2 regions of the Arthrobacter sp. zg-Y40 genome follow, and region 2 is predicted to be linked to the other one. Evidence: riboswitches for the same ligand, from Rfam matches in the RefSeq annotation. Region 2 holds a riboswitch; the other holds the start of a gene.

Region 1 (11,500 bases), on a different contig from region 2:
CCCTCGGGGAGGTCCGCAGGCCGGCACGCCGGCCCGCGGGAGATTAGACCCGTTCCACCGGCTGCTGCAGCTCCGTCACCCAGTCCGCCTGGTCATCGGATACCGCACGGACGTACACCTCACGGCACGGTCCGGAGGGTGCAAACCCTCGGGCAACGATCTCGGCATGGACGGCCTGCCAGCTTTCCCCAATCCGGTCCATGGCGCCCAAGTGCACACCGCAGATGGCCGCGGGCACCGAGGGCAGGTCCACCACTTCCACGCCCTCGGGAGTGGCCGGGCCGACGACATAGCCGGCCAGGATGCGCATACCCTCTTCGCCCATCTCGTACTGGGCGATCGGTGTATCCAGGGAAGCACCCGCCGCGGACAGCGCCGCCCCCACTGCATCAAAAAGCGGCCCAACAACGCCGGCCACCTCCGGCTGTTCGGCAACAACGGCGGTGCGGGCGGCCAGGCGGACGGCGGGCAGGGACTTGGAGATGATTTCGATCTGGGACATGGCATTTTCCTTTTCAATGAGGTGGAGCCTGCGCTCGACGTCGATGAGCCGTGCGGTTGCCGTCCGTTGCTCGCGTTCCACCTCGGCGCGCCGGACACGGAGCATGTCCGCAATCCGGCCTGCGTCCACACCGGCTTCGAGGATGGAGGCAATGTCCTCCAGGCCGAAACCGAGCTGACGGAGGGCGACAATCCGGTGCAGCCGCTCCAGCTGTGCGGGATCGTAGGAACGGTAACCGCTGAACTCATCCACGTGGGCGGGAACGAGCAGCCCGGCGGTGTCCCAGTGCCGCAGCATGCGGTGGGTCACCTGCCCGATCTGTGCGAACGCTCCGATGGATAACATGCTTCAGTTCTCCTGCCTGCCACTGTGTCAGGGTCAAGTATCGCGTCGCGCAAGCTTCACACGGGGGGTTATCCCTGCTCCGCCCGGATCCCGAGGTGGTGCAACGGGACACGCGCCCGGCCGCCCGCGCTAGGCTGGCGTCCGTCACTGCCAACGCGGGCGGTGAGGGAGGAAAACTGGTGGCCCCATGACTCTTGACGGGAATCTCACCCTTGACGCGAATCCCGAACGCGCAGCCCAGCTGTGCGCCGAGGCGCAGCAGCGGCTGATGGCTTCGGTGGCGGGCCTGACCGACGCCGAGGTCCGCGGGCCCAGCAGGTTGCCGGGCTGGACCGTTGGACACGTCCTCACCCATTTGGCACGCAACGCCGACGGCCTTGGCCGGCGGATCGACGGCGCCCTCGACGGCCGGGATGTCCCCAAGTACCCGGGCGGCACAGCGCAGCGGGAAGGTGACATCGAGGCCGGGGCGGGCAGGTCCGCACAGGAAATCATCAGCGATCTGGCGTCCAGCCAAACAATGCTCGAGACCGTCCTGGCCCGATATGCCGAGGCAGGTTTCCCCAACGGACACTTCCTGGGCGGCGAGCACTACGGGGTGGCGGCCTGTCCGGCGCACCGGCTGCGCGAAGTGGAGATGCACCATGCCGACCTCGGACTGGGATACGGACCGGCTGACTGGCCCGAAGAATACGTGGAATGGGACCTGCCGGTGCTGCTGGCCACGGTTCCGGAGCGGCTTGGCTCGGCGTCGGACCGGCGGATGTTCATGGCCTGGCTTGCGGGCCGCGGGCCCTTGGCTGCCGCCCCGGCTCTCGCTCCGTGGTGACGGCGCCCTGGTGATAGTCCTTACCGGCAGACGCTCGCCCGCAGCGCACCGAACGGTTCCCAGAAGTAGTCGAAGCTGTCCTGCGGTCCGCTCATAAACCGCTGGGTGAAAACCACACCCGCGTCGCCGTTGGGATACACCGCGGCGCTGGTGCCGGAACCGCCGGCCCAACCCCACATCCCGGGTTCGGACCACGGGGCGCCCGGCCCGGTCTGCACCGCGGTCATGAACCCCCAGGATTCATCCGGCCCGGACATCTCGATCATGCCGGTCCGCTGCGGGGAGGTGAGCTGGTCATCGGTCATCTGCTGCCGCAGGGACGCGGGCAGCACGGCGTCGTCGGCCAGCTGTGCCAGGAACCGCAAATAGTCGGGCACGGTGGACACCAGGCCACCGGCCAGTGATTCGAATATCGGGGGCGCTGCCATGGCGTCCCGGTAGGAGACCGCTTCCTTCAATTGACCGTCCACTGCCTCGTACACGGTAGGGAACGTGTCCTTTCCGGTAGGAAACCCGGTGCCGGTGAGCCCGAAGGGTCCATTGACCCGCTCCTGCAGCAACTGACCAACTGAGCTGTCGGCGGCCTTGGCCATCACGACCGAGAGGAGGTCCGCGCATGAGTGATACATCCACAGATCCCCCGGCTGATGCGCCAGCGGCAGAGCAGCGAGGCGGGCCAGATACTCCTCGTGAGTCAGGTCCGGCGGGTTCGGACCCCACAGCAGGTCGCGGGTGGCGGCGGCGTAGGGTGTGGGCGCGAAGTCGATGCCGAATCCTGCGGTGAAGGTCAGCAGGTGACGCAGGGTGATCGGCCCGCGGGCGGGGACCGAGACGGACAGTGGCGCATCGGGTGTGGCGAGCACGCGCAGGTGCCCCAGCACGGAGAACATGCGGGACACGTCCTCATCCAGTTCCAGGGTGCCGTCTGCGAGCAGGCTCAGGGCCAGGGCGCCGCCCAGCAGCTTGCTCAATGAGGAAATGCGGAACGGGGTGTCCTCGCCCATTGGCGCGGACCGCCCAACACCCAGCGAACCGGTCGCGAAGATCTCTGTCTGCCCGTTAAGCCGGATACCCGCCACCAGCCCCGGGCACCAGCCGGATTCAACGGTCTCGGACAGTTTGTCCCACAGCGGTGCACCGATGCCTGGCATGGGTCCACTGTCCGCTGGCCATGCCGGGGAGTCAACGGCCACGGTCCCCGCAGCGGTATCGGCAGCGTATGCTGTGCGGCATGACGGCACCCATGGTTTACGTCCTGTTTCCGGGCACTGCGCGCAAAGCCCTCACCGTTTATGCCGGAGTGTTCGGCGGTGAGCTATCGCTGCATACGAACCGGGACTTCGGCAGCGGCGGCGCGCCGGACGCGGTTGCGCACGGAGTCCTGGATGGCCCTGTCGCCCTGGCCGGAGCAGATACCGACGGGCCGGAACAGAACGTCCGGATGGAGGGGGTCATGCTCTCCCTGCTCGGGACCGGCGAACCGGAACTCCTGCATAGCTGGTTTAGCCGGCTTGCGGCCGACGGCCGGATCGTGGACCCGCTTGGCCCCAAGCCGTGGGGCGCTTCGGACGGTCAGGTCATTGACCGATACGGACTGCACTGGCTGATCGGCTACGAACCGAAGGCACAGGACCGGAAGTGAGCGGCCGCCTCGTCCTTCTCGGTGCCAGCGGATATACCGGCACCCTGGTGTTGGACGCGCTGATCCGGCGCGGCGTGCGTCCCGTCCTCGCCGGACGCAATACCGCCGCACTGTCTTCCCTGGCGCGGGACCACGGCGGGTTGGAGTTCACTGCCGCAGATGCCGGCGATACCGGCAGTATCCGGCGGCTGCTGAATCCCGGCGACGTGCTGATCACCACCGTGGGGCCCTTTGAACGGTTCGGCCTGGGGGTGGCGGAAGCTGCCGTGCAGGCCGGTGCGCGCTACATCGACACCACCGGCGAGGTGGGGTTTGTCCGCACCCTGCAGGAGCGGTTCGGACGGCAGGCAGAGGAAGCCGGCGCCGTGCTGTTGCCTGCGTTCGGATATGACTACGTACCGGGCATCCTGGCCGGCGCCCTGGCGGCGCAGCAGGCCGGAGAAGCCGGACGGAGGCTCGACGTCGGATACTTCACCGCGGGCGCGCTGAGTCCAGGGCTCAGCCAGGGTACCCGGACCACCATGCGCGACGGCTTGTTCCTGCCCGCAGTGCGGTTGAGGGACGGGCATCTGGTGGAAGAACGGGCGGCAGCAGATGTCCATGTTTTCCCGGTGAGCGGTTCCCGCCGGGGACACAAAGCGGGCTTCCTGGTTCCCGGAACGGAAGTCCTGTTCCTACCCGATGCCTTCCCCCAGCTGGATAGCGTGTCGGTGTACAACGGCTGGTTCCCTTCCCTCAGCCGGGCAATCAGCCTGGCATCCGCAGCCAGCCATGCGATCGGAAAGTCGGCCCGGGGCCGCCGCCTGCTGGAGAACCTGTCCGCTCCCCTGATCGGGAAACCCGGCGGACCGGACAGCGCCCGGCGCGCAAAAACCCGTACACAGGTGGTGGCCGCCGTGACCGGGAGGGACGGAAGCCTGCTCTCGGCCGTGCAGCTCACCGGGCCCAATGTCTACACGTTGACCGGTGAGCTGATCGCTTGGGGAGCGGAGCAGCTGCGGGACCGGCAGGACCTGGACCCGGGTGTGGCCAGTCCCCTCAGCGCCTTCGGCCTCGAGGATCTGGCCAGCGGCTGCGCCGGCCTGGGTCTGGTGCCGGTGGAGGGCCGCCGGGCATAGGCACCGCCCCTTTGCCTTTCCCCAGCCGTGCTCGTAGAGTCGGTTCCAGTGACACGGGGTGCCGTAAGGCTGAGATGAAACCCGTTGAACCTGATCTAGTTAGAACTAGCGAAGGGATGTCGCGGATGACTATTCGCCTGACACCGTTAACCGTTTCCGACCACCTGTCGCGCCTGCGCGCCGAACCGCCGCTCGTGCAGTGCCTGACCAACGCCGTGGTCACCAACTTCACTGCCAACGTGCTGCTGGCACTCGGCGCCGCACCGGCCATGACGGATATCCCCGGCGAGGCGGGCCCGTTTGCCCGGGTTGCTTCCGCCGTGCTGATTAATCTTGGCACTCCGCATGCCGACCAGCGCACAGCCATGCTCGAAGCCGCCGAAGCAGCCAATGCCGCCGGAACGCCTTGGGTGCTTGACCCGGTGGCCGTGGGCAGCCTTCCGGTCCGCACCGCCCTGGCCGCGGAACTGCTGGCCCTGCGCCCCACCGCCGTCCGCGCCAATGCCTCGGAGATAATGGCCCTCGCCGGGCTCGGCTCGGGCGGCCGCGGTGTTGACGCCACCGATAACCCCGAGGACGCCCTGCCTGCCGCGTCCCTGCTTGCAGCCAAGTACGGCTGCATCGTGGCCGTCTCCGGCGCCACCGATGTCATCACTGACGGCACGGACACCTTGCGGCTGAGCAACGGGACCTCCCTGCTCACTAAGGTCACCGGCGGCGGCTGCGCGCTGGGCGCGGTTACCGCGGCGTTCCTTGCAGTTGCCGGCGACGCCGGGCCCGACGGCGGCGGGCTGGTGGCGGCGGCCGCCGCCACTGCGGCCTATACCGTGGCAGCCGAGCATGCCGCAGTCTCCGCGTCCGGCCCGGGCAGCTTCGCTCCGATCTTCCTCGACACACTCTGGCACCTGGATGCGGAGCTCGTAGCCGAACGGCTGGCCGCCGCGTGAACACTGCATCTTTCCCGGACTCCGGCCGCCTCCGCGAACGCGCTCGGAACACCGGCATCTACCTCGTTACCGACACCCTCCTGTGCGGGGCCCGGGGCGTGACCGAAACCGTGCGGGCCGCCGTGGCCGGCGGCATCCGAACGGTGCAGGTCCGGGAAAAGCAGGCTTCCGCTGCCGACTTTTACCAACTGGTGTTGGCCGTGGCTTCAGCGGTCGGGGACCGCGCCCTGGTACTGGTTGATGACCGGGTGGACATTTACCTGGCTGCCCGGACCGCGGGCGCCGAAGTGCACGGGGTGCACGTCGGCCAAAGCGACCTGCCCGCCGGCGCGGTGCGGCGGCTGGTGGGACCGGACGCCGTTGTCGGGCTGACCGCCAACACGGAGCGGCATCTGGCTGCCGTTGGCGCGCTCCCCGCCGGGACCGTGGACTACCTGGGTGCCGGCGTCATCCGGCCCACCAGCACCAAACCGGACCACCCCGAACCGTTGGGAATAAGCGGTTTCCGATCCTTCGCTGCCTCCTCGCCGCTGCCGTGCGTTGCGATCGGCGGAATCCAGCCCGCCGACGTCGTTGCGCTGCGCGCCGCCGGCGCTTCCGGAATTGCCGTGGTTTCAGCTGTCTGCGCTGCTGTTGATCCCCGCAGGGCGGCAGAGGAACTGGTGGCGGCATGGAACCGGTGAAAGTCCCCCGGGTGCTGAGCATTGCCGGCACCGATCCCACGGGCGGAGCCGGCACTCAGGCCGACCTGAAATCCATTGCGGCCACCGGTGGCTACGGTATGGCCGTAATCACCGCCCTCGTGGCGCAGAACACCGTTGGCGTGCGCTCGGTGCACACGCCTCCGGTGGCGTTCCTCCGCGAGCAGCTCACCGCCGTCAGCGACGACGTCGTTATAGACGCCGTGAAGATCGGCATGCTGGGCAATGTGGAAACTATTGAGGCCGTCTCTGAATGGTTGACTGCCGTCCGTCCGCCCGCCGTGGTGCTGGATCCGGTCATGATTGCCACAAGCGGTGACCGGCTGCTGAACGCCGATGCCGAGGATGCCATGCGGCGGCTGCTGGGCGGGGTGCATCTGGTGACCCCCAACCTTCCCGAACTCGCGGTACTGGTGGGGGACGCCTGCGCCGGCAGCTGGGACGAGGCGCTGGACCAGGGCGTCCGCCTGGCGCGGGCCCACGGGGTGGCGGTGCTGGTGAAGGGCGGTCACCTTGCCGGCCCGGCGGCCCCGGATGCGCTGGTCAGCATCGGCGGCGACGGCGCGGTACGCACCGCCGAGGTGAGCTCGGCCCGGGTGGACACCGTGAACACGCACGGCACCGGCTGCTCGCTGTCCTCCGCACTCGCCACGCTGTATGCGCGGTCCGGGAATTGGGAAGTGGCGCTGCAGGCGGCCAAGACCTGGCTGCAGGAGGCCTTGGAAACCGCTGATGAGCTGGACGTCGGGACCGGCCATGGACCCGTCAATCACTTCCACGGGGTGTGGGGCCGCGGCCTGGCGGACATGCCGGGCGACGGCAGCCACTCCGTACCCTAAGGCTGTCTGAGCGACGAGAAAACCAGCAGGTCCCGGCGCTGCCCGGCGATCACCATGTAGCTGCGCAGCAGGCCTTCACGCTCAAAACCGGCGGATTCGGCGGTGCGGATGGAAGCGGCGTTCCACGGCTCGATGTACAGCTCCATGCGCTGCACTTCGGGAATGGACCAGGCGAACTCCGCCACCGCGCGCAGGGCGTTTCCGGCGTAGCCGCGGCGGCGGGCAGCGGGGATGATTCCGTAGCCCGCCTGCGTGCGGCCGTGCGGCAGTTCCCAGCCCCACAGGCCGACCTGTCCCACTACCGTGTCCGTCTCCGCGTCGGTGATGGCGAAGGAGAAACCCGATCCTTTGTCGTGGAGCTGCCGCTGCCGCTCCAGCCACTCCAGCGCCTGCTCGTGGTCCGCGTTGGCGGGCAGGCTGCCGACGGTGGGAAAGTACTCGTCCCGGGCCATCTCCATCACCATTGGGGCGTCCTCATCGCGGAAAGCCACCAGGCGCACATTGCCGTACTGCGGGTCGGTCGAGGGCCAGGGCGGGATGCCGGTGCTGGATTCCATGGGCATAGCTTGCCACGCCCGGCGCCGGCATTCCCGGTATTGGTGCGTTTACTTGCGGCCGAACAGCTTTCCGAGCCAGCTCGATCCGCCCGCCTGGGCGCCCACGGACGTCGCGGCATTGGTGCTGCACGTGCAGCGGTCCGCCTTGGGGACATTGTTCATGACCTGGTCCACGTGGTTGCCGCATCCGGCCCAGGTGGTCTTGCCGCACTTGCGGCAGCTGACTGCTCGGCACATTTTGAACTCCTTCTTCGACTTGCTAAAGCACTTGTTCCATCATCCAGGGTTCCTTGCCGGCGGCATCGGAGCCGGGCTGGCCTTCTCGGCTGCGACCAACACCTGCGCCATGGGCCAGGCCCTGTCCAAGATGCCCTGGAACAAGAGCGCCGCCGATCCCACGGCTTCCTCGGCCATCGCCCAGCTGCCCGCCGTCCGCTAAGCGGCGTTTCCGCTCTTGTTCCTCCCTCTTTAAGGACCGTTCCATGACAGTCGCCTTCGCGGCAACCCTGCTGCTCTCCGTGCTGATCGGGCTTTCGCTCGGCCTGCTCGGCGGTGGCGGGTCCATCCTCACCGTGCCGATACTCACCTACGTCGCCGGGCTGAATCCCCGCGAGGCAATTGCCTCCTCGCTGTTCGTTGTCGGCGCGACTTCCGCGGTGAGTGTCCTCGGGCATGCCCGCAAGGGCAGGGTGATGTGGCGCACCGGGCTGCTGTTCGGCGCGGCCGGCATGGTCGGCGCCTTCGGCGGCGGCCAGGTGGGAGGCCGCCTGCCGGAGACCGTCCTGATGGTGGCGTTCGCCGCCATGATGCTGGCTGCCTCCGTGGCCATGATCCGCGGCCGCAGGGGTGCCCCGGCCGACAGTCGGACGGGCGAGCAACCGGCGCCGAAGGTACTGCTGATGGGCTGGTCATCGGATTGGCGGCAGGACTAGTGGGTGCAGGCGGCGGTTTCCTGATTGTGCCCGCGCTGGCGCTGCTGGGCGGGCTGACCATGCCAGCCGCCGTCGCAACGTCGCTGGTGGTGATTTCCTTGCAGTCGCTGGCCGGACTGGGCGGCTACCTCACCACCGTGAACCTTAACTGGCCGCTGGTAGGCGCAGTTACCGTATTGGCCGTCCTCGGCTCCCTCATCGGCGCCCGGCTGGCCGGAAAGATTCCGGAAGCCGCACTTCGGCGCGGCTTCGGCATCTTTGTGCTGGTCATGGGGATGTTCGTCCTGGCCCAGGAGCTGCTGGGCCTGCGCTAGGAGCGTCCCAAGCCGGCACGGGGGCCGTCCCGGGAATCGAAAAGGCAAAATTTACCGTTTTGAAGCCGAATATCGGTAAGTTTTGCCTTTTCGCCGTGCTGACCGCCTTGCAGCCACACTCCGTGGGAACCTCGGCGAGCCCTTTTAGACCGACCGGGTCTCGCCGGCCCGGTCGGTGAAAGCGGCCGTCAGGTTCCCCGCGAGCGCCTCCTCCACCCGGCGGCCCATGTCACGGATCTCCTCGTCGTCGGCAGCCACCATCTGGTTGCGCGCGGTCTCAAGTACCAGCGAGTTCTGCCGGCGGAGCTCCGCCCGCTGCGATTCGTTCACGGCGGTGGCCGCACAGTCGCGCAGCAGCCGCAGCACGGCGGTGAGCACAATAGGTTCGGAATGGGCGAAGCGGCGCACCGGGCCGCAGACCAGGTCCAGGAAATAGCGGTAGTCCCGGCCGTCGGTGACCAGGCGCTGCACCCCGTGGGCGTCTTGGTGCGCTTCGGGTCCCAGCCGGCGGCGCTGCAGGTCCACCAGCAGGTCCGCGCAGTACCCGGTGGCATGGGCTGCAGTGATGGGGTCATTGATACTCGGCGAGATGGCCTTCACCGCAATGTCGGTCAGCTGCCTCAGCCCCAGCGCCGCATCCTGCTCGGGAGTGCGTTCGTACCCGATTTCCAGGGACTCGGCCAAGGCGTTCCGGACCGCTGCAAGCGGCACGGTGCCGCCGTCGTCGGCCCACACCCGGGCCACCGGGGAGCCGAGCGTCACGTGGTCGCCGGGCTGGACCATAATCCGCATTTTCAGCCCGTGCTTTTCCAGGGCGGCCATCAGCGGCTTCCAGTCCACCGTCTGCACAATCCCGCTGCGGCCCACGGGAACCAGGGTGCCGCCGTCGGGCACCGGGAATTCCTGCACCTCGCCCGTTTCGGAGAGCGGATACGTGTCGCGGAGCACGGCCAGGCAGCTCTGGTGCGCGCTGCGCATCATGGTGTCCACCCGCAGGGACCGGGCAATGTGCCCGATAAAGAGCAGCAGCACAATCCCGGAGGCGATGCCCAGCACGTAGACCAGGCCCACCACCAGCACGGGCACCGGCCGGTCCGCGTCCATCCCGTGCAAGCCGGTGATGCTGACCAGGAACGTTCCCAGCAGCACGCCCAGGACCGCCTGGGTGCGTACGTCGCGGGCAAATTCGCGCAGCAGCCGGGGCGAGAACTGCTGTGAAGCCAGCTGCAGCGCCACCACGGTCAGGGAAAAGGTCACGGTCGCGGCGGTCATCACGCTGGTGGCCACGGTCTGCAGCAGGCTGGACGCGGCGTCGACGCCGGTGGGCCAGATCCAGCGGGCCCAGGCCACGTCGTCGCCCGGCCGGACCGGCATCAGCAGCAGGGTGACCAGCAGCGCCGCCAGGGAAGCACAGCTCGGCCAGAACCACATGGACGCGCGCAGTCCGTCCCGGGTGATCCGGAACCGCGGCTCGGGAACACGCGGACCGGGTGCGGCGGTGGTGGAACCATGCGCTGGCTGAGCCATCGGAGCCTCTCTAAAGGTGGGACTTTCGCGTACCTTCAGTCTGCCCGGAAGCCGGCGCCGCTTCCACTCAGGGTTGGGGCAGGGAAACCGTAAACGTCGTCCCCCGTCCGGGCGCGCTGGTGAAGGTCAGGGTACCGCCGTGCGCTTCCACAATGTTCTTGGTGATCACCAGGCCCAGCCCGACGCCGGGAACCGCCGAGGCCACCGCCCCGCGGCTGCGGAAGAACTTCGTGAAGACCTGTTCCTGCTCGGCCTGGCTCATGCCGATCCCGGTGTCTGCCACTTCCAGCAGCACATTCCCCGCGTCCTGCCACAGCCGCACGCTGACAATGCCGCCGCCCGGCGAATATTTCACCGCATTCGACAGCAGGTTATCCACCACCTGGGCCAGCCGGTGCGGGTCCACATCAGCAGTGAGGGACTCGGGCAGGTCCGGCTGCAGCTCCACCAGGTTGGACCGGGCTTTGGGCGCAACCGACACAATGCCGGCCCGCACCACCTCCGCGAGGTTCACCGGCCGGCGCTCCATCTTGGTATTGCCGGACGCCACGGACAGCAGGTCCGAAACGAGGCCGAGCAGGCGTTCCGCATTGCGGAGTGCAACCTTTAACGCCGCACCGACGTGCTCCGGCAGCCCTTCTTCGTCCAGGGCGAGATCCAGGTAGCCCAGGATCGAGGTCAGCGGGGTGCGCAGTTCATGCGAGACGCTGGCTACAAATTCCTCCTGCGCGGTGACGGCGTGCACCAATCGGGTGACGTCGGTGAAGGCGATCACGGTGCCGGTGAGCTCTTCGTCCGTCCGGATGGGGCGGGCGGAAATGTTCAGGGCCAACTGGTTGCCGCTGCCGGGACCAAACCAGACGACTTCGTCGGAGAAGGACTCGCCCGCGACGGCACGGCGTACGGGCCGTTCGAGGGCTGGGACGGGGGTCACCCGGTCCGGACCGAAGAGGATCCTGCCTCGATCGAAGACCTCCGTGTTCCCCATGATCTGGCCCCAGGTGGACATGAGGTGCGTGTTGGCCAGCACTTTTTCGCCGTGTGCGTCCAGGACGAGCAGGCCGACGTCGGCGGCGTTCAGGATCGTTTCCAGCAGCGCCTGGCTCTTCCGGCTCGCGGCCAGGTTTTCCTGCAGGATGGCGTCTTTTTCCACCAGGGCCTTCTGGTTCTTTCGCACTTCTGCCTCTGCCGCGGCGCGGGCATTGTCGGCCGCTTCGGCCTTCCGCAGGGCCTCCACCAGATCCCGC
Region 2 (11,500 bases):
ACCACATCACCGTGCAGACCTCGCTGTTCCTGGTCACGGGCCTGATTGAACGCCGGGGCGGGACGGCCAACATGGACCGCCTCGGCGGGCTGGCGAAGCTCTCCCCGCTGCTCGCCGTGCTGTATTTCATCCCGGCAATCAACCTGGCCGGCATTCCGCCGTTCTCCGGGTTCCTGGGGAAGCTGGGCCTGATGCAGGCCGGCGTCGAGCTGGGCACCCCGCTGGCCTACGTCCTGGTAGCCGCGAGCGCCGCCACCAGCCTGCTGACGCTGCTGGTGATGGCCCGGGTATGGAACCGCGCCTTCTGGCGGACCCCGGAAGATGCCGTCCATCCGGATCCGATCCTGCTGGCCGTCGGGCCGGACGGTGCCAGCCTGCGCAAGTCGCAGGACGTCAGCGAACACACCACGGGCCGGTTCGCCCACCGGGACTCGGTGGACCTGCTGCCGCGCACCATGGTCTATCCCACCGTGGGCCTGGTTGCCCTGGGCGTCAGCCTGACCGTGCTCGCCGGGCCGCTGTTCTCGCTCAGCGACGGTGCCGCCCGGGACCTGCTGGAACGTACTCCGTACATTGAAGCGGTACTCGGGGAAGGAGCGGCTGACCAATGACGAAGGAAGCGCGCATGCGCAACCGCGCCCGTATCCCGCTGCTGCAGGAACTGCCGCTGCTGATCTGGCTGGTGTTCCTGTGGGGTGCCCTCTGGCAGGATTTCAGTGCCGGCAACCTGCTCTTCGGCACGGTGATCGCGTTTATCGTGGCGAATATCTTTTACCTGCCGCCGGTGGAGCTCAGCGGCCGGTTCAACCTGTTCTACGGCCTCGTCTTTGCCGGCCGGTTCTTCTACAAACTGGTGCAGGCCAGTTTCCATGTGCTCTGGCTGGCGGTTGTCCGCGGCCCGCGGATCCGCAACGGCGTGATCGGGGTGAAGCTGCGCAGCCGGTCGGACCTGCTGGTCACGGCCACGGGCCACGCACTGTCCCTGATTCCCGGCTCGCTGATTGTCGACGTCGACCGTTCCACCTCCACCCTGTACCTGCACGCCCTGGACGTGTCCACGGCTGAGCAGGCGGAGAAGGTGCGCGCCGACGTCCTGCAGGCCGAGGCGTGGCTGATCCGGACCATGGGCACCAAAGAGGAACTGGCTGCCCTGCGCGCCGAGAGTGATGAAACCCGTCAGCGGAAGATTGGAGGCAAGGCATGATGAACGTTGCCGTGGTGGTGGTGAGCCTCATGCTGGCCGTGGCCGGCGCGGGGGCGATTTACCGGATTGCCCGCGGGCCGTCGATCCTGGACCGGGTGCTTGCCTCGGACGTGCTGCTGGCCATTGTGGGCGGCGCCCTGGCCGTGGACATGATCGTCTACCGCAACTTGGACTACCTGGCCTTGCTGGTCGCCATTTCCCTGGTCGGTTTCATCGGGTCGGTAACGGTTGCGCGCTTCGTGACGGACAGGCGGTAGGGCCATGGACGAAACCGTGTACGACGCGATTGTCGCTGTCCTGATGTTCGGCGGGGCACTGATGTCCCTGGCGGCGGCCATCGGCCTGATCCGCTTCCCCGACCTGCTCAGCCGCATGCACGCTGCGTCCAAGCCGCAGGTCCTCGGCCTGCTGCTTTTCCTGCTGGCCATGGCCGTGGAGTTCCGCAGCTGGAAACTGCTGCCGGTCCTGGCCGTCGCATGGATCTTTATGCTGCTAACGGCACCTGTTTCCGCGCACATGGTGGGCCGGGCCGGGTACCGCACCAAGCACCTGCGGCCGGAACTGCTCGTGATCGACGAACTGGACGACGTCGTCGAGCGCGCCCAGCGATTGCTCCAGGACGCTGAGGCGGAGGCGCTCGAGGACGAAAACGAGGACCCGCGCGTGGACGACGATCCCGGCGAGGAGCAACCGGCCTACACCGGGGAACTGGACGACGACGAACTGCTGGCCGGCCGCGAACGCGAGGCCGGGTTAAGCAGCGGCGCCCAGCACCCGGGAAAGAATCCCGAGGGCTGAGCGCCGCAGGCGGTGCTTGGGCCGGCAGGCCGGGTCAGACGACCTCAGGGGTCTTCTGGTAGCGCTGGATGGCCCGCTGCGTGCCGCGGTTGGTCAGGACCCGGATGACCGAGCTGACGGCGCCGGACACCACGGCGAAAGCCACGGCAGCGCGGAGGCTGTTTTCCAGGCTGCCCTCGGCGTCCTTGGGCGGCTCGTTGCCCGTGGCCTTGGTCCAGACGAAATCCAGTACCTTGGCGGCCACGATTCCGGACAGGATACTGGCTCCGGTTCCGAGCAGTTTGAGGATCAGGTTCATGGGTACTCCTAGCTTCGGGCGTTTTTCCTAACCCTACGGTATCCGTTCGGTACCCCTGCGGGGAGCTGGCACGCGTGTGTAGAGTGGTACCGCAAACACACGACAGGGGAGCGCCCCCTCCGCACGGCCTTCGGGCAGCGGAGACAAGGCGCTGAGAGTGCGGACATCCGCAGACCCTCGAACCTGATCCGGTTAGTACCGGCGAAGGGAGTCGAGAGCTCAGGGAATTCCCGCCACGTCCCGGCACTCGCCGGGGCACGGCAGGAACGGCACCGGCATTGCCGGCGCGCCGCTACCCTCCCCTCCTGCTATCAGGAGGATATTCATGAACCGCTTTACTTCTGCTGCGGCACCGTCCGCAGCCAAGCCCGCAGCGCCGGCACGCACATGGCGCGTGGTGGACATTGTTGTTGCGTCCGTAGTGGCCGTGGCCGTGGGCGTCATTTTCTGGGCCTGGTCCCTCGGCTACGCCGGGATCAGTGCGCTGACCGCCGCGTTCCCGCCGCTGGCAGGCCTCTATACCGGCGGCTGGCTTATTGCCGGTGTGCTGGGCGGGCTAATCATCCGCAAGCCGGGGGCCGCGATCTACTGCGAAGTGCTGGCCTCGGCCGTGTCCGGTGTGCTGGGCACCCAGTTCGGCCTATCCGTGCTGCTCTCCGGCTTCCTGCAGGGCCTCGGTGCCGAACTGGTGTTCCTGCTGTTCCTCTACCGCCGCTTCTCCCTGCCCGTGGCATTGCTGGCCGGGCTGGGTTCGGGCCTGTTCCTGGGACTGAGTGAAAACGTTCTGTACAACGTGGAGTGGGCAGCTCAGTGGAAGCTGTTGTATGTCCTGCTCACTGCGTTCTCCGGTGCGGTCCTGGCCGGCGGACTGTCCTGGCTGGCGGTCCGGGCATTGGCACGGACCGGCGCTCTGGCACCCTTCGCGTCCGGACGGACAGGCAAGGCATAGCGGTGCGGTTTTTGAACGCCCGCCGCCGGGCTCCCGGCGCGGCCGCACCCCGGGTGCTGCCTTCCGCCGTCGCGCGGCGCAGCAGTCCCGCCGCCGTTACCGCCCAAGGCTGGGGCTGGCGGCACGGGGGCAGGGCCGGTGCGGCTGTGTCCGGACTGGACCTGTCGGTAGCACCGGGGGAGCGGGTGCTGCTGCTCGGGGCCTCCGGCGCCGGAAAATCCACACTCCTGCATTCCCTCGCGGGCGTGCTGGGACCGGATACCGGTGGGGAGGAACAGGGCAGGATCTCAGTGGACGGTGTCCATCCGGCGGATCCCGCAGCCCGCGGCCGGACCGGACTGGTGCTGCAGGATCCCGATGCGCAGACCGTGCTGTCCCGTGTGGGGGATGAAGTTGCCTTCGGCGCCGAGAACCTTGCGGTCCCGGCCGGGGAGATCTGGCCCCGGGTGCGGGCCGCACTGGCCGACGTCGGACTGGACGTGCCGCTGGAGAGTTCCACTTCCGCTCTCTCCGGCGGGCAGAAGCAGCGGCTGGCCCTGGCCTCCGTGATGGCGATGGAACCCGGACTGCTGCTGCTGGACGAACCCACCGCCAACCTGGACCCGGCGGGCGTGGCGGAAATCCGCGACGCCGTGGTGCGGGTGCTGGACCGCACCGGCGCCACCGTCATTGTGGTGGAGCACCGCGTGGAGGTCTGGGCGGAGGTGGTGGACCGCGTGGTGGTACTGGCTGCCGGCGGCGGTGTCCTGGCCGACGGACCACCCGAGCAGGTGCTGGGGGATATGGTGCACCGGAAAACCCTGGCCGCAGCCGGGGTTTGGCTTCCGGGCGCCCGGCCGGAGATTCCCGGCGGTGCGTGGGCCCCGGCTGCCGGCGGGAACCGGCTGCTGGCGGCCCGCGGGCTGGCTGCCGCCCGGACGGGCCGCGGACCTGCCGTGGTCACCGGGGCGGACCTGGCGCTGGACGCCGGAACCGCCGTCGGCATTACCGGACCCAACGGTGCCGGCAAATCCACCCTCGCCCTGACCATGGGCGGCTTGCTGCGGCCGCGGAGCGGAACCATCGCCGCCGAACCGTTGCTGGCCGGCACCGCTGCGCCCGAACCGCACCGGTGGACGTCGGCGCAGCTGGTGAGCAGGATCGGAACCGTGTTCCAGGAACCGGAGCACCAGTTCCTCACCAACACCGTGCTGGACGAACTGTCCTTCGGCCCGCGCCGGCTCGGGCTGGAAAAGGAGTCCGCGGCCCGGGTGCGGGAGCTTGCCGAACGGCTGCACCTCGACGCCCTGCTGGATGCCAACCCCTTCACGCTCTCCGGCGGGGAGAAGCGCCGGCTGTCCGTGGCAACCATGCTCGCCACGGCGCCGTCCATCCTGCTGCTCGATGAGCCGACGTTTGGCCAGGACGCCCGAACCTGGGCGGAACTGGTGGCCCTGCTGCGTGCCCAGCTGGACGATGGCCGGTGCGTGGTGTCGGTGACCCACGACGCCGGCTTCATCCAGGCGCTGGGCGCGCGGACCCTGCAGGTGGGCGGCGGAACGGTCCGGGACGCCGCCGCCGAGCCGGTGCCGGACCCGGCAGCAGGGCCGGCCGCGGATAATGCAACCGAGGTGCTCCGGTGAGCCGGGCGGAGATCTCGGCCGCGGAGTCCGGTGGAACGGCGCCTGGAGAAGACGCGGGCGCGCCCGTCCGCACCGCCGTTACTTTCCTGACCCGCGCCAACCCGTTGTCCAAGCTCGCGTCTGCGGCCCTGCTGACCCTGGCGGTGCTGGTCACCGTGGACTGGGTGAGCGCCGCCGTCGTCCTGGCCCTGGAACTTCTCCTGCTGCCGCTGCTCCACATCCGGGCGGGTACGCTCCTGCGGCGCATCTCGCCGCTGCTGGTGGCCGCGCTGATCGGGGCCTGGGGTACGGCGCTGTTGGCGGAGAAGACCGGGGCGGTGCTGCTTGCAGCGGGACCGCTGATCTTTACCTCCGGTTCCGTGGCCGCGGGTATTGCCATTGGACTGCGCGGGCTGGCCATAGCCCTGCCCGGGATCTACCTGCTGACCAGCACCGATCCCACCGACCTGGCCGACGCCCTGGCGCAGAAGCTGCGGCTGCCGCACCGGTTTGTGCTGGGCGCACTGGCGGCCATGCGCCTGGTGGGTTTGCTGGTCGAGGAATGGCGGACCATCGGGCTGGCCCGCCACGCGCGCGGCGCGGGGCCCGATGCCGGTGCGGCGGCCCGGCTGAAGGGTTTCGCCGGGCAGGCACTGGCCTTGCTGGTGCAGGCCATCCGCCGGGCCACGCGGCTGGCCGTGGCCATGGAGGCCCGCGGGTTTGGCGCGGGGGACCGGTCCTGGGCACGGACCTCAACGTTCAGCAGGATCGACGCCGCGGTGCTGGCCACGGGAGTGGTCGTGTCCGCCGCCGCGGTGGCAGCGGCGCTGGCGGCCGGCACGTTCAACTTCATCCTGACCTGAGCATCAGGGGCTGTGCTCAGAGTGCGGTGTCGGCCAGCTTCGCGAGTTCGCTGTTCAGGCTCTCGGAGAAAGGCAGCTCGCGGCCGTCGATGGAACGGACCGGAACCAGCAGCCGGATGCTGGAAGCCAGCCACAAGCCGTCGGCCGCGAACAGGTCCTCCGGAACCATTGGGCCGTAGCCCAGTTCCCAGCCGGCAGCTTCGGCGGCCTTGAAGAGGGCGTCCTGGGTGGTTCCGGCCAGGATGCCGCTCTTCCGTTCGGGGGTCAGCAGGGTCCGGACGCCGTCCCGTTCGCGGGCCAGCACCACCGTGGAGGTGGGTCCCTCCAGGACCTTGCCGTCCGAGGAGGTAAAAATGGCGTCATCGGCCCCATGTTCCTTGGCGTAGCGCAGGGCGGCCATGTTCACGGCGTAGGAAAGCGTCTTGGCGCCCAGCAGCAGCCACGGTGCCCGGGACGCGGCCATGCTGTCATAGCCGCGGTCCAGCAGCAGCACCTTAATCCCGTTGGTCTGCTGCCGCGCCGCGTCGGGCGCGGCGGAAACCTGCACCCACGCGGTGGAGGTCCCGCTGCCTTCCACGCCCCGGGTGGCCACCAGTTTCACCGCGGCCCGGCCCTGCGGCCCGGCAGCGCCCTGCCCGAAGTGCAGCGCCAATGCCGTCGCGATGGCCCGCTCCCAGGCCTGGCGTACCGGGATCTGCAGGTCCAGCAGCTGTGCCGAGGACGCCAGCCGGTCCAGGTGCGCGTCCGGTTTCCGGGGCACACCGTCCACGGCCAGCAGCGACTCGAAAATCCCGTCACCGCGGGTGACCCCCAGGTCGCTCACGAGCAGCTGCGGCACCGCAGGATCGGCAGGGCGGCCGTCGGGGTACGCGGAATCCAGGAAAACCAGAACAGTCATGGCACCAGCCTAGCGGCGCGGGACACGCCCGGGACCCCCGTACCGATAGGCTGAGGGCAGGGTGCTGCTGGGAGGAGCTTGAGCGTGTGGTGGTCTCTGACCGGTTTTGACCTGTCCGGATGGACGGCGACCGTGCTGGCCGTGGTGGATTACGGTATCCGGATTATTGCGTTGGGCGTTGTTCCCGGCAACCGGCGTCCCACGACGGCCATGGCGTGGCTGCTGTGCATCTTCTTCCTTCCCATCCCGGGCATCATCCTCTTCTCCCTCTTCGGGAACCACCGGCTGTCGGACCACCGGGTGCGGCGGCAGGCGGAGATCAACCGGGCGGTGCGCGAGAACACCAAGGAACTTGAGGCCGAGGGCAGTAATTACGGCGGGCCGGAGTGGGTGCTCAACGCCGCCGAGCTGAACCGCCGGCTGGGGTCCTTCCCTACACTGGACGGCAACAAGGTCGACCTGCAGCGCGACTACGCGGAGTCCATCGACATGATGACCCGTGCAGTGGAAAAAGCCGCACGCTACGTGCATGTGGAGTTCTACATCATGGGCTACGACGCCCAGACCAGGCAGTTCTTCCAGGCACTCAAGTCAGCGGCTGCCCGCGGCGTCACCGTTCGGCTGCTCTTCGACCACATCGGCACCCTGCGGATCAAGGGCTACCGGAAGATGCTGCGCGAACTGCGCAACAGTGATGTCCAATGGCGGCGGATGCTGCCGGTGGAGCCCTTCCGGGGCCGCTGGCGCCGTCCGGACCTGCGCAACCACCGGAAACTGGTGGTGGTGGACGGAGCCGTTGCGTTCACCGGATCGCAGAACCTCATTGAGCCGGCCTACCACAAGGGCCGCAACCGCCGCTCCGGCCGCAAATGGGTGGAGCTGATGGCCCGGGTGGAAGGACCGGTGGTGGATGAGCTCAACGTCGTTTTCGCCACCGACTGGAACGCCGAAACCGATGAGAACCTAGAACGCGAACTCAGCCTGTACGAATGGACCTACGACCCGGGCAACGTGACCTGCCAGGTGGTCCCCAGCGGACCGGGCTTCAGCACCGAAAACAACCTGCGCCTGTTCGCGTCCCTGATCTATTCGGCCAGCGACCGGATTTCCATCACCAGCCCGTACTTCGTGCCCGATGACACCCTGCTTTACGCGGTGACGACGGCGGCCCAGCGCGGCGTGGAAGTGGAACTGTTCGTTTCCGAAAAGGGCGACCAGTTCCTGGTGGACCACGCCCAGCGCTCCTACTACGAGGCGCTGCTCCGGGCCGGGATCCGGATCTACCAGTACCCCAAGCCGCTGGTCCTGCACGCCAAGCACTTCACCATTGACAACGAGGTGGCCGTCTTGGGCTCCTCCAACATGGACATGCGTTCTTTCTCGCTGAACCTCGAAGTCTCCATGATGATGTTCGACGGCACCATCGTGGAACAGATGCGCCGGGTCGAGGACACCTACCGCGCCCTGTCCAAGGAACTGCTGCTGGAGGACTGGGTGGACCGGCCCCTCTGGCAGCGCTACATCGACAACGTGGCCCGGCTGACCGCCACCCTGCAGTAGGAGCCCGCGCGGCGGCCAGCGCCGTCAGTTCAGGCAGCGCGGTCCAGCACGCCGAGGACCGACGCCAATGCCGCTGCTGGATTGGCGCCCGGACCCACCATCCGCACCGCGAGGTCCGCGGCGGCGGACGCGTCGTCGTCGGCGGACCAGCGCCGCTCCTGCGCGGCCCAGCGCTCCCAGTGCGGGGCGTAGGTGCTGCCGTCGCGCTCCAGGGCGTACCGGCGGCGGACGGATTCCTCGGCGGCCACCCATACGGCGGTGTCCAGCATGCTGCGGGCCTCGCGGTGCGCGGCGCCCACCCCTTCGAAGACGACGGCGTCGGCCGGTTCGGTGCTCCGCCAGGGTCCGCGGCGTCCGGCTTCCCAGTCCCAGGCCTGCCAGCGGGCCGTCTGCCCCCGGGCGAGCGGACGCAGGACCTGCTCCCGGTAGTAGGCCATTCCCGATTCCAGGCCGTCCCAGCCGGGGTAAATGTCCTCGAGGTGGAACAGGCGCACGCTTCCGCGGCGGCTCAAGGCTGCGGCCACTTCGGTGGCGAGCGTCGTTTTGCCGGCTCCGGAGAAACCGTCGACGGCGATGAGCAGGGGTTTGCGGGAGTCTCCGGTGGAAGCTGCGGGCTCAGCGGTCATGGCGGCTTTCGCGCCGGTTCGCCAGGAGCTGTTCCACATACTCCAGCACGCCCGGCACGGCGGCCGTGATGAGGGCGTAGGACTCCTCGAAGTCCTTTTGGTCCCCGTACCAGGGGTCCGCAATGCCCAGTTCCGCACAGGGGTGCGGCCGGCCGGCCGGTGTCTGCAGGGCCGGGTCGAAGGCCCGCAGCATCATCACCTTGGCCCGGTCCGCCTGCGTGGGGGCCTGCAGCGACAGTTCCATAAAATGGCCGTAGTCCATGGCCAGGATCAGGTCACGTTCGGCGAACCATTCCGGCTGGAACCCGCGGGCCCGGAAGGCAGTGATGCCAGTATCCGGATAGCCGTGGCGCCGCAGTTCGGCCGCGGCCCGCTTATCCATCGGCTTGCCCGCTTCCCAGCCGCTCAGTCCGGCGGAGTCCACCGCCACTGCCGCCGGCTCTTCCCCGGCAACCGGCCGTTCCGCGGCGGCGTCGCCGAAGGCGCGGGCCAGCGCAAACTGGGCCATGGGGGAGCGGCAAATGTTGCCCGTGCATACGGTCTGGATCCGGAACATGCCTTAAATCCTACGCAGAACACCGGCCTGCTCAGGCCCGGGCGAGCAGCTCGCCGCAGGGCATCAGGAACCAGCCGTCCGGTGCTGCGGCCCATTCCTGCCAGCCGGCGGAGAGCCGTTCCAAACCCTCCCCGTCCGCCAGCCCGCGTTCGGAGGCCTGCTCGGCGAAGGCGGAATGCAGCACCCGCTCGGACCATGATGCGGCCAACCAGGCCCGCTGGTCTTCGGTCGCGTACAGCCAGTTGGAGGATGAGGGTGTCAGGTCAGTGAACCCTGCCTCCAGTGCCCAGGAGAGCAGGTGCCGCCCGGCGTCGGGTTCGGCCTGGTTGCCGCGGGCAATGTGCTGGTAGACCTGCATCCATTCGGCCAGCTCGGGAACCGCCGGGTACCAGCTCATGCCATGGAAATCGACGTCGCGCACTGCCACCAGCCCGCCGGGCTTGGTGACCCGGCGCATTTCGCGCAGGGCGGCCACCGGATCCGCCAGGTGCTGGAGCACCTGGTGGGCGTGGACCACGTCGAAGGTCTCGTCGGGGAAGTCCAGGTCATAAATGTTTCCCCCGGCGAAGGAGGCATTCGCCAGGCCGCGGGCGGCGGCCAGTTCGCGGGCCAGGACCAGGACGTCCTCAGAGGCGTCCAGGCCGATCACCGGCCCGGGGGCTGCCAGTTCGGCAAGGTCCGCCGTAATGCTGCCCGGGCCGCAGCCGACGTCGAGCATGCTTATGCCCGGCTTCACTTCGGGCAGCAGATACGCGGCGCAGTCCTTCGCCGTGCGGACCGCGTGGGCGGACACCACGCTCTGGTGGTGGCCGTGGGTGTACGTTTCGGGACGCATAGCAGGACCCTACCGCCCTCCGGCCGCCGCAGGGAGCCAAAGCGCGACCGCGTGTTCCGCAAGGGCTCCAACCAAACTTGAGCCTCCTGCGCTCAAGTTTGTTGACAAAGAATCAGCTCTGAGTAAAGTTGAGTCCAGAACGCTCAATTGCTCTACGCGATGTCCAGCGGAGGAAGCCATCCCGGTCCGGGAAGGGAACCGCCGCGGGAGAAGTCACGAAGATGCGGGTTTTTCCAAGGAAAGAGGAAGCAAATATGTCACGTGCAGTAGGTATCGACCTCGGAACCACCAACTCGGTCGTCTCGGTGCTGGAAGGCGGCGAGCCCACGGTCATCGCCAACGCTGAAGGCGGCCGCACCACGCCGTCGGTCGTGGCGTTCGCCAAGTCCGGCGAGGTCCTGGTCGGCGAGATCGCCAAGCGCCAGGCCGTCAACAACATTGACCGCACCATCTCCTCCGTCAAGCGCCACATGGGCACCGACTGGAGCGTGGACGTAGACGGCAAGAAGTACACCGCGCAGGAAATCTCCGCCCGCATCCTGATGAAGCTGAAGAACGACGCCGAGGCCTACCTCGGTGAGAAGGTCACGGACGCCGTGGTCACCGTTCCGGCCTACTTCAACGACGCTGAGCGCCAGGCCACGAAGGAAGCCGGCGAGATTGCCGGCCTGAACGTGCTGCGCATTGTCAACGAGCCCACCGCAGCTGCCCTGGCCTACGGCCTGGACAAGGGCAAGGAAGACGAACTCATTCTCGTCTTCGACCTTGGCGGCGGCACGTTCGACGTTTCCCTGCTGGAAGTCGGCAAGGACGAAGACGATTTCTCCACCATCCAGGTCCGCGCCACCGCCGGTGACAACCGCCTCGGCGGCGACGACTGGGACCAGCGCATTGTGGATTACCTGCTGAGCCAGGCCAAGGCCAAGGGTGCGGACCTGTCCAAGGACAAGATCGCCCTGCAGCGCCTGAAGGAAGCCGCGGAACAGGCCAAGAAGGAACTCTCCTCGGCCACCTCCACGAACATCTCCCTGCAGTACCTCTCGGTCACCCCCGAAGGCCCGGTCCACCTGGACGAGCACCTTTCCCGTGCCAAGTTCCAGGACCTGACCAAGGACCTGCTGGACCGCACCAAGAAGCCGTTCAACGACGTCATCGCTGAAGCCGGCATCAAGGTTGCCGACATTGACCACATCATCCTCGTGGGCGGTTCCACCCGTATGCCCGCCGTTTCCGAGCTCGTGAAGCAGCTGGCCGGCGGCAAGGAACCGAACAAGGGCGTAAACCCGGACGAAGTTGTGGCCGTTGGCGCCGC

What was found. A riboswitch is a leader RNA that binds a small molecule or an ion and turns the genes downstream of it on or off. The one in region 2 is predicted to bind thiamine pyrophosphate.
Region 1: it holds a riboswitch for thiamine pyrophosphate, as region 2 does, so the genes downstream of both, thiM (hydroxyethylthiazole kinase) here and LJ754_RS03520 (ECF transporter S component) in region 2, are expected to answer to the same signal.

The regions. Positions count from the first base shown of each region.
Region 1 is NZ_JAJFZS010000003.1:231,165-242,664, forward strand. It holds gene LJ754_RS04840 (MerR family transcriptional regulator) at 44-847, opposite strand; gene LJ754_RS04845 (maleylpyruvate isomerase N-terminal domain-containing protein) at 1,035-1,676, shown strand; gene LJ754_RS04850 (serine hydrolase domain-containing protein) at 1,697-2,827, opposite strand; gene LJ754_RS04855 (VOC family protein) at 2,908-3,318, shown strand; gene LJ754_RS04860 (saccharopine dehydrogenase family protein) at 3,315-4,436, shown strand; TPP riboswitch at 4,481-4,570, shown strand; gene thiM (hydroxyethylthiazole kinase) at 4,562-5,383, shown strand; gene thiE (thiamine phosphate synthase) at 5,380-6,066, shown strand; gene thiD (bifunctional hydroxymethylpyrimidine kinase/phosphomethylpyrimidine kinase) at 6,054-6,923, shown strand; gene LJ754_RS04880 (GNAT family N-acetyltransferase) at 6,920-7,480, opposite strand; gene LJ754_RS04885 (hypothetical protein) at 7,529-7,717, opposite strand; partial or broken gene LJ754_RS04890 (rhodanese-like domain-containing protein) at 7,770-7,919, shown strand; partial or broken gene LJ754_RS04895 (sulfite exporter TauE/SafE family protein) at 7,963-8,726, shown strand; gene LJ754_RS04900 (DUF2254 domain-containing protein) at 8,871-10,253, opposite strand; gene LJ754_RS04905 (ATP-binding protein) at 10,321-11,500, opposite strand, start outside.
Region 2 is NZ_JAJFZS010000002.1:20,206-31,705, reverse strand. It holds gene LJ754_RS03545 (Na+/H+ antiporter subunit D) at 1-611, shown strand, start outside; gene LJ754_RS03540 (Na+/H+ antiporter subunit E) at 608-1,204, shown strand; gene LJ754_RS03535 (monovalent cation/H+ antiporter complex subunit F) at 1,201-1,461, shown strand; partial or broken gene mnhG (monovalent cation/H(+) antiporter subunit G) at 1,466-1,807, shown strand; gene LJ754_RS03525 (DUF4235 domain-containing protein) at 2,037-2,300, opposite strand; TPP riboswitch at 2,395-2,527, shown strand; gene LJ754_RS03520 (ECF transporter S component) at 2,626-3,249, shown strand; gene LJ754_RS03515 (ABC transporter ATP-binding protein) at 3,306-4,871, shown strand; gene LJ754_RS03510 (energy-coupling factor transporter transmembrane component T family protein) at 4,958-5,713, shown strand; gene LJ754_RS03505 (aminodeoxychorismate lyase) at 5,730-6,611, opposite strand; gene cls (cardiolipin synthase) at 6,696-8,171, shown strand; gene LJ754_RS03495 (uridine kinase family protein) at 8,201-8,797, opposite strand; gene LJ754_RS03490 (low molecular weight protein-tyrosine-phosphatase) at 8,787-9,353, opposite strand; gene LJ754_RS03485 (class I SAM-dependent methyltransferase) at 9,385-10,188, opposite strand; gene dnaK (molecular chaperone DnaK) at 10,443-11,500, shown strand, end outside.